DNA from 2 places in the Lysinibacillus sp. FSL P4-0201 genome. Region 1 is predicted to be linked to the other one. Evidence: a T-box and tRNA genes for the amino acid it is inferred to sense, from the RefSeq annotation. Region 1 holds a T-box; the other holds one or more tRNA genes.

What was found. The T-box of region 1 lies ahead of ileS (isoleucine--tRNA ligase). A T-box ahead of a tRNA ligase gene usually reads a tRNA of that ligase, here a tRNA-Ile.
Region 2: it has a tRNA-Ile gene. The T-box ahead of ileS (isoleucine--tRNA ligase) is inferred to sense a tRNA for this amino acid. The anticodon was not compared.

The regions. Positions count from the first base shown of each region.
Region 1 is NZ_CP151995.1:2,515,164-2,519,564, reverse strand. Features, by position in the region: gene MKY76_RS12560 (sigma-70 family RNA polymerase sigma factor) at 1-391, shown strand, start outside; gene MKY76_RS12555 (DUF3221 domain-containing protein) at 384-1,352, shown strand; T-box leader at 1,545-1,783, shown strand; gene ileS (isoleucine--tRNA ligase) at 1,845-4,401, shown strand, end outside.
Region 2 is NZ_CP151995.1:3,559,421-3,563,821, reverse strand. Features, by position in the region: rRNA gene rrf (5S ribosomal RNA) at 1-84, shown strand, start outside; tRNA gene MKY76_RS17950 (tRNA-Val) at 95-170, shown strand; tRNA gene MKY76_RS17945 (tRNA-Thr) at 174-249, shown strand; tRNA gene MKY76_RS17940 (tRNA-Lys) at 257-332, shown strand; tRNA gene MKY76_RS17935 (tRNA-Leu) at 350-434, shown strand; tRNA gene MKY76_RS17930 (tRNA-Gly) at 471-545, shown strand; tRNA gene MKY76_RS17925 (tRNA-Leu) at 551-639, shown strand; tRNA gene MKY76_RS17920 (tRNA-Arg) at 648-724, shown strand; tRNA gene MKY76_RS17915 (tRNA-Pro) at 734-810, shown strand; tRNA gene MKY76_RS17910 (tRNA-Ala) at 827-902, shown strand; tRNA gene MKY76_RS17905 (tRNA-Met) at 931-1,004, shown strand; tRNA gene MKY76_RS17900 (tRNA-Ile) at 1,012-1,088, shown strand; tRNA gene MKY76_RS17895 (tRNA-Ser) at 1,104-1,196, shown strand; tRNA gene MKY76_RS17890 (tRNA-Met) at 1,250-1,324, shown strand; tRNA gene MKY76_RS17885 (tRNA-Asp) at 1,328-1,403, shown strand; tRNA gene MKY76_RS17880 (tRNA-Phe) at 1,462-1,537, shown strand; tRNA gene MKY76_RS17875 (tRNA-Gly) at 1,543-1,616, shown strand; tRNA gene MKY76_RS17870 (tRNA-Ile) at 1,618-1,694, shown strand; tRNA gene MKY76_RS17865 (tRNA-Asn) at 1,699-1,775, shown strand; tRNA gene MKY76_RS17860 (tRNA-Ser) at 1,786-1,876, shown strand; tRNA gene MKY76_RS17855 (tRNA-Glu) at 1,879-1,950, shown strand; gene MKY76_RS17850 (VOC family protein) at 2,010-2,426, opposite strand; gene nadA (quinolinate synthase NadA) at 2,592-3,695, opposite strand; gene nadC (carboxylating nicotinate-nucleotide diphosphorylase) at 3,682-4,401, opposite strand, start outside.

The DNA of each region.
Region 1 (4,401 bases):
CTATGATAATCAGCAAAACTATGAGGAACGTGGGGAGCTAAAGGCGTATTTATCGAAATTAGTTAGTAATCGAAGTAAAGATTATTTACGCAGCTGGACCTATCGGAAAATTCAAGTGCAACAGAAGATTTTTCCGCAGCAAACCGTTATGAGAAGAGATATGCTTGTACAGCAAGATGAACGTACTTTGATTGAAAATGCGATTCTAGCTCTCCCTTTCAAACAGCGAGAGGTCATTATACATTTTTATTTTGAAGAAATGCCTGTGGTAGATATTGCAGAGCTGTTAACGATTCCTGAAAGCACCGTCAAAACAAGGCTACGTCGTGGGCGAGAGTTATTGAAGCTACAATTACAGCATGTTGAATGGGAGGTGCTCCTGCATGAGTAAAATGGATGCTCGCGTAGTAAAGGATTTATCAGAAAGTAAAAAGCGTGTGATGACAAATGTGGTTCAGCATTTACAGCAACGCCAAGAAAAAAAATCTGCAAAACGCTGGACATACGGTGTTTTGGCTATGATTTTAAGTGTCTGCATAGGGCTGTTTATATATCAGCAATATAATGAACAACAACAGCAAGCTTCTACTATTCCACCCGTATTAGATGAGCGGATTTTAGAGCTATATTTACAACTTGATTCTTTTATGAACGGAAAGAATCGTTTATATAAGGCAAGTTTTGATAATTTTTTATATTTTGAATCGACCTTTGCTTATGCGCAATCGAAAAAACTAGTACCTACACAAGAGCAAGTAGATAAGGCACTCGAACAGTTCATGCAAGAGTGGAGCTATGAGGATGATACTCGGCCAACTTATGATAAGCTTCTGCAAATGTTGCAAGTCACAAACGAAGGGTTTATAGAGAACTATGGCAAGCCAATTGCCTATAAAATGGCTACATTTGACTTGTTATGGGAGGCAAGCCAAGCCGATTATAAGGATGTAAGTAGTCCCATTCGTACATGGCTTGTCGAGCAAGAAGCCATGAATTATTTAGAACAACATTATCATAAAGACATTGCTTCCTTACGAGAAAAATATAAAATCCCTGAAAAGGACAGCCAAATGAAGCTCATCAGAAGTGGAACCGTCTTAGCGATCAAGGAACATGAATTTTTAGTTGTCTCAGGCGTCTTGGCTAGCGAGGTTGGGCAAAAATCTGTCGATGAATTAGTGCAAAAACATAGTAATGGTACATGGTTTCCTCTAGTGGATGTCCCGCAAACACTATCAGTTGGTGATCGAGTAGAAGTTCAATATAGACAGTCGATTGGGAACGATGACGCTCAGCCATTCATTGATTATAAGGATATCGTAGAAATGAAAATAGTAAAGGAATCTCCCTAACAAGAAGCTAGACATTCTAGTGCTATTCAATAGTAAAACATTGCTGAAGAGCTTTTTGATTCAAACCATTCAACAGCCACAATATGCTGATCTCCATTAAAGTATTGCCACTTGTCTCAACGAAATTTTTTAAGATTGTCCACCGTTGACAGACAATTGGTAATTTGCTAAGATGAAGGACAATAAAAGCATACAAATTCGTTGATGAGAAAGAGTAGTGTTTCATTTTGTTCTACAGAGAGCCGACATTTGGTGGAAGTCGGTGTGCAGGTGTTACATGAAAATCCTCTCTGAGAAGATTAGCTGAATGGAGTAAGCTAATCCGGGTGTCTACCGTTAAAAAGAACACGTATGATTGTACGTTGCTGAGTGCTATTGGCCATCGTGTCAATAGAATTAGGGTGGTATTCGCGGTTAACCCCGTCCCTTTTCCTTGGGACGGGGTTTTTTGTATGCCTTTTATACAAATTTGCTTGTATAGGAGGAACTAATATGCAGAAAGAACAAAAGAAAGAAACAACGGTTGAACGAGAAACAAGGATTCGTACATTATGGGCGCAAGAAGGGACCTTTGCAAAATCCGTAAGTAATCGTGCTGAACAGCAGCCCTTTGTATTTTATGAGGGACCCCCAACAGCGAATGGTTTACCACATGTTGGCCATGCATTTGGTAGAACCATAAAAGATGTGGTGGCACGTTATAAAACAATGCAAGGCTATTTAGTTGAACGCAAAGCAGGTTGGGATACACATGGGTTGCCTGTTGAATTAGGGGTAGAAAAGGCATTAGGAATCTCAGGAAAGCAGGAGATTGAGAACTATGGGGTGGAGCAATTTATTCAAGCATGTAAGAAGAGCGTTTTTACCTATGAGCAAAAATGGCGTACTTTTACAGAGCAGCTTGGCTACTGGCTTGACATGGATGATCCTTACCTAACATTAAGTAATGACTATATTGAATCTGTGTGGCATATTTTAAGCCATGTTCACAAGGAAAAACTGTTATACAAAGGACATCGCGTTTCACCTTATTGCCCTAGCTGTCAAACTTCCTTAAGCTCTCATGAGGTGGCACAGGGCTATAAGGATGTTAAGGATTTATCCGTTACTGCAATGTTTAAGCTAGAGGATCGAGACGAATATATCTTAGGCTGGACAACGACGCCTTGGACATTACCAGCCAATGTAGCCTTGGCTATGAATCCTGCTCTTCAATATGTCCGTGTAAGGCATGCAAACAGCATCTATATACTAGCCAAATCGTTGGTATCAAAGGTTTTTTCAGAGCCTGTAGAAATATTAAGTGAGCATGACGGACAGGAGTTTGCAGGTGTTTCCTATCTATCACCATTTTCCTATGTAACCGTCGATAAAGGGCATATCATTGTCATGGCAGATTATGTGACAGAGCATAGTGGAACAGGAATTGTACACATAGCACCTGCTTATGGAGAGGAAGATTATAAAACGGTGCAGCAACATGGCTTGTCCTTTGTCAATGTAGTTGATCTTAAAGGCTGTTATACAGAAGCGGTACCTGAGCTTGTTGGACGATTTGTGAAAGATTGTGATGTCGATATCATTAAAATGCTTGCAGCAAAAGAGCTTTTATTTGCTAAAGAAAAATATGAGCATAGCTATCCGCATTGCTGGCGCTGTGATTCACCATTATTGTACTATGCAACAGATAGCTGGTTTATCAAAATGTCGGCATTAAAAGAGCAGCTTTTACAAAATAATCAGCAGGTGACATGGTACCCTAGCCATATTAAGGATGGACGATTTGGCAACTTCCTAGAAAACTTAGTGGATTGGAATATTAGTCGTAATCGTTATTGGGGGACACCACTCAATGTGTGGATCTGTCAGGATTGCAATCATGAGGAGGCACCTAACAGTGTTGCTGCGCTACAACAATTAGCCAAAGGAGCTGTCAATGAACAATTAGAGCTCCATAAGCCATTTATAGATGCTATTGTCTGTACCTGTCCTGTCTGCCAGGGCGACATGAAACGTACGCCTGAAGTTATCGATGTTTGGTTTGACAGTGGCTCGATGCCATTTGCCCAACAGCATTATCCTTTTGAAGACGTAGCGAACTTTCAGCATCAGTTTCCAGCAGATGTGGTCATTGAGGGCATCGACCAAACGCGAGGATTTTTCTATAGCTTATTAGCAGTATCGACCTTGTTTACAGGAAAACCACCTTATAAAAATGTGCTATCGTTAGGGCATGTACTCGATGAGCATGGACAGAAGATGTCCAAAAGTAAAGGCAATGCATTAGAGCCTGTTGAGTTAATACAGGAGTATGGAGCAGATGCTCTACGTTGGGCATTTTTAGTTGATAGCTCACCATGGAATCCAAAGCGTTTTTCGAAGAAAATTGTCTTAGATGCGAAATCTAAACTGGTGGATACACTCGACAATACGTTTAAATTTTATGACATGTATGCCCAGATTGATGACTTTACGTATGATGCTACAAATACAGGTACACGTTCACAGCTAGATCATTGGATATTGTCTCGCTTACATCACACTATCTTGCTTGTCACAACCTTCATGGATGATTATCAATTTACACAGGCTACACGGGAAATTGGTCAATTGGTGGAAGAGTTAAGCAACTGGTATATACGTCGTTCACGTGCTAGATTTTGGGCAAATGGAATGACAGCAGATAAACGAGGTGCATTTAGCACACTTTACGAGGCACTGACATCCATTTGTCAATTAATAGCACCGTTTACACCATTTATAGCAGAGGATATCTACCGTCAACTATCTGGAAAAAGTGTTCATCTTGAGGAATATCCACTATTCGACGATCAACTAGTGGATGTGAAGCTTGAACAAGAAATGGCAACGGTCTTAACAGTTGTGGAACTTGGACGTAGCATTCGCAATAGTCAGGGAATAAAGGTCAAGCAGCCTTTAAGTGAACTCATTGTTGCCCTAAAAGGTGAACTGTCGGATTACCAAGCCTATAACGAACTCATTCAGGATGAGTTAAACATCAAAGCTTGTAGTTGGACACATGATTTTT
Region 2 (4,401 bases), 1.0 Mb from region 1:
TCCCATACCGAACACGGAAGTTAAGCTCTTTAGCGCCGATGGTAGTTGGGGGCTTCCCCCTGTGAGAGTAGGACGTCGCTAGGCATAATACCCAGGAGGATTAGCTCAGCTGGGAGAGCATCTGCCTTACAAGCAGAGGGTCGGCGGTTCGAGCCCGTCATCCTCCACCATATGCCGGTTTAGCTCAGCAGGTAGAGCAACTGACTTGTAATCAGTAGGTCGTGGGTTCGATTCCTATAGCCGGCACCATTTTTTCGAGCCATTAGCTCAGTTGGTAGAGCATCTGACTTTTAATCAGAGGGTCGAAGGTTCGAGTCCTTCATGGCTCACCATTTATAAATAATAATAAGCGGGTGTGGCGGAATTGGCAGACGCACTAGACTTAGGATCTAGCGCCGCAAGGCGTGGGGGTTCGACTCCCTTCACCCGCACCATTATTTTCATTGCCAGATAAAAAAGCTTATGCACATGCGGAAGTAGTTCAGTGGTAGAACACCACCTTGCCAAGGTGGGGGTCGCGAGTTCGAACCTCGTCTTCCGCTCCAAATGTGCCGGGGTGGCGGAACTGGCAGACGCACAGGACTTAAAATCCTGCGGTAGGTGACTACCGTACCGGTTCGATTCCGGTCCTCGGCACCATTTTAAATGCGCCCGTAGCTCAATTGGATAGAGCGTCTGACTACGGATCAGAAGGTTATGGGTTCGACTCCTGTCGGGCGCGCCAAAAGAACAACGGGAAGTAGCTCAGCTTGGTAGAGCACTTGGTTTGGGACCAAGGGGTCGCAGGTTCGAATCCTGTCTTCCCGACCATTTCCAAAAAGATTATGGGGCCTTAGCTCAGCTGGGAGAGCGCCTGCCTTGCACGCAGGAGGTCAGCGGTTCGATCCCGCTAGGCTCCACCATAAGTAAATTAACCAGTATAAAGATCCTGGCGGCGTAGCTCAGCTGGCTAGAGCGTACGGTTCATACCCGTAAGGTCGGGGGTTCGATCCCCTCTGCCGCCATCTTAAAGGACCTTTAGCTCAGTTGGTTAGAGCAGACGGCTCATAACCGTCCGGTCGCAGGTTCGAGTCCTGCAAGGTCCACCATTTATATATTGTAACGGAGGTATACCCAAGTCTGGCTGAAGGGATCGGTCTTGAAAACCGACAGGCGGGTAACACCGCGCGGGGGTTCGAATCCCTCTACCTCCTCCAGTTTTAAATTTTTATAAATGGTGCTTTAAAAACTCGAAACAACATAAAATTATCGCGGGGTGGAGCAGTGGTAGCTCGTCGGGCTCATAACCCGAAGGTCGTTGGTTCAAATCCGGCCCCCGCAACCAAAAGGTCCCGTGGTGTAGCGGTTAACATGCCTGCCTGTCACGCAGGAGATCGCCGGTTCGATCCCGGTCGGGACCGCCATTTTTAAAATAAAAGTCATGAGAAGCAAAAAAGTGAGCAAGCTTAGCATGGACGAAATGGGTCAGTAGCTCAGTTGGTAGAGCATTAGATTGAAGCTCTAAGTGTCGGCGGTTCGATTCCGTCCTGACCCACCATTTATGCGGGTGTAGTTTAATGGTAAAACCTCAGCCTTCCAAGCTGATGTCGTGGGTTCGATTCCCATCACCCGCTCCAAGGGCCTATAGCTCAGCTGGTTAGAGCGCACGCCTGATAAGCGTGAGGTCGATGGTTCGAGTCCATTTAGGCCCACCATTATTCCGAAGTAGCTCAGTTGGTAGTAGCACCTGACTGTTAATCAGGTTGTCGCAGGTTCGAGTCCTGCCTTCGGAGCCATTTTTATTTTGGGGAAGTACTCAAGAGGCTGAAGAGGCGCCCCTGCTAAGGGTGTAGGTCGGGTAACCGGCGCGAGGGTTCAAATCCCTCCTTCTCCGCCATGGGCCCGTTGGTCAAGTGGTTAAGACACCGCCCTTTCACGGCGGTAACACGGGTTCGAATCCCGTACGGGTCATACTAGAAACAGTAGATGCAATTGCATCTACTGTTTTTTGATATTCATAGATACAAAATTTACTCTTGATTCAATGCATTTTCATCCATATAAACTACTTCCCAGATATGCCCATCTACATCTTGAAAACCCCAACCATACATAAATCCGTGATCTTGTGGTTCACTATAAGGTTTACCACCAGAGGCAAGTGCCTTATTCACTAATTGATCTACTTGTTCTCGGTTTTCAGCAGAGAGACATAAGATTGCTTCTGCAGAAGTAGTAGTATCTGTAACTTCTTTCTTACTAAATCCTTTAAATCGTTCTTCAACCATTATTAATACGAAGATATTTTCGCTAATAATCATTGAGGCTGTTGTTTCATCACTGAATTGTTGATTGAACTCAAAACCTAATTCCTTAAAAAAACTGATAGATTTGTTTAGATCTTTTACTGGTAAATTGATAAAGATATTTTTCGATTGAAAAGCCATTTAGTATCACCTCCAAATTGACAGTATCATGGAGCATAAAGTCGTGTCAATTATAGCAATGCGGGGCGCAAATGGAAGCCATTAGCACTATTAGAAGTAGGTGTTATGTCAACAAAAACAGAAAGGTTATATCTTCAACCTTTCTGTTTAAAAAGTTTTAACTATTTATCCTCTGGCTAGCATTCTTTCAAGTGAACTAAGTGCTTCAGAGGTAGTATATTCATCTACTTGTATACGGTTATGAGGTTGACCTTGCTCAATACTTTCTAAGCTCCATAACAAATGTGGAAGGTCAATTCGATTCATTGTTAAACAAGGACAAAAGTTTTCGTTTAAGGAGACAATATGTTTATCAGGATGCTGCTTAATAATGCGATTGACAAGGTTCATTTCTGTTCCAATTGCCCATGCAGATCCGCTTGGAGCTCGATTGATTGTATCAATAATGTATTTTGTGGAGCCTGCATCATCAGCCGCTGCAACCACTTCACGGCTGCACTCAGGGTGAACAATTATCCTCATAGTCGGGTGTTCTTTGCGAATAACCTCTGTATGTTGAACAGTAAAACCTTCGTGCACAGAGCAGTGACCCTTCCAAAGAATAACCTGGATATTTTCAAGTGGCTCTTTTGTTTCGAGCAAGTTCTTATGCGGATTCCAAACAGCCATATTTTCAAGAGGTATACCTAAATCATAGGCAGTATTTCTTCCTAAATGTTGGTCAGGTAAAAAGAAGATACGCTGTTTTTGGGTAAAAGCCCATTGAACAAGTTCCTTTGCATTCGATGAAGTGACACAAGCACCACCATGTCTTCCAGTAAAGGCTTTAATAGCCGCAGTTGAGTTAACATAGGTTAGAGGAATAATCGTATCACCAAAGAGTTCTTGAAGAATTGGCCATGCTTGTTCAGTTTGATAAATATCAGCCATATCAGCCATTGAACATCCAGCGCGCATATCTGGTAAATAGACATGTTGCTGTTTCGTTGTCAGCATATCAGCAGTCTCTGCCATAAAATGTACACCGCAAAATACGATGTGTTCAGCTTCCTTATTTGCTGCGGATAATTGAGCTAACTGTAAAGAATCCCCAGTTGCATCTGCAAATTGAATGACTTCATCTTTTTGATAATGGTGGCCAGGAATAAATAATTTAGGACCTAATTTTTTCTTTATTGATAAAATACGAGATTCCATTTCCTTTACAGATAGTGCCCGATAATGCTCTGGGAGTAATGTCGTCTGTTGTAATAAACTAGTGATGGACAAGGGAATGATCTCCTTTCATTTGAACGAGTGCACTAATATCAAAAGCTTTAACTGAATGTGTTAAGGAGCCAAGTGAAATCCATTGAATACCCGTTTGGGCATAAGCCTTTAAATTTTCAAGTGTGATGCCCCCAGATGCTTCAGTCGCAATAGTGGGAGGAACAATGGGAAGCCATGCACGGATTTCTTCTGGGCTACGGTTATCAAACATAATAATATCTGCTCCTGCGTTGATAGCTTCTTCTAATTGTTCTTTTGTTTCAATTTCAACTTCAATTTTTACGGTATGACCGACTTTCGCTCTAGCGGTCTGAACTGCCTTTGTAATGCTACCAGCAAAGGCAATATGATTGTCCTTTAGCATAATTGCGTCATACAGGCCATTTCGATGATTAAAAGCACCACCAATTCTAACAGCATATTTATCTAGCATACGCAGTCCTGGTAGTGTTTTACGCGTATCACATATTTTTGCGTGAGTACCTACTGTTTCTTGAACGGCAAGATGGGCAGCCGTTGCAATAGCAGACATACGTTGAATAAGATTTAAAATGACACGCTCACCGATTAATAATTTTTGTAAGGGACCTTTAATCACAGCGAGTACATCACCTGACTTCACCATCTCTCCATCTTTTGTATGAAGGTTGACTTCGATTGATCGATCGAGTAAGAGAAAGCCATGCTCAATAATGTTAGCCCCACA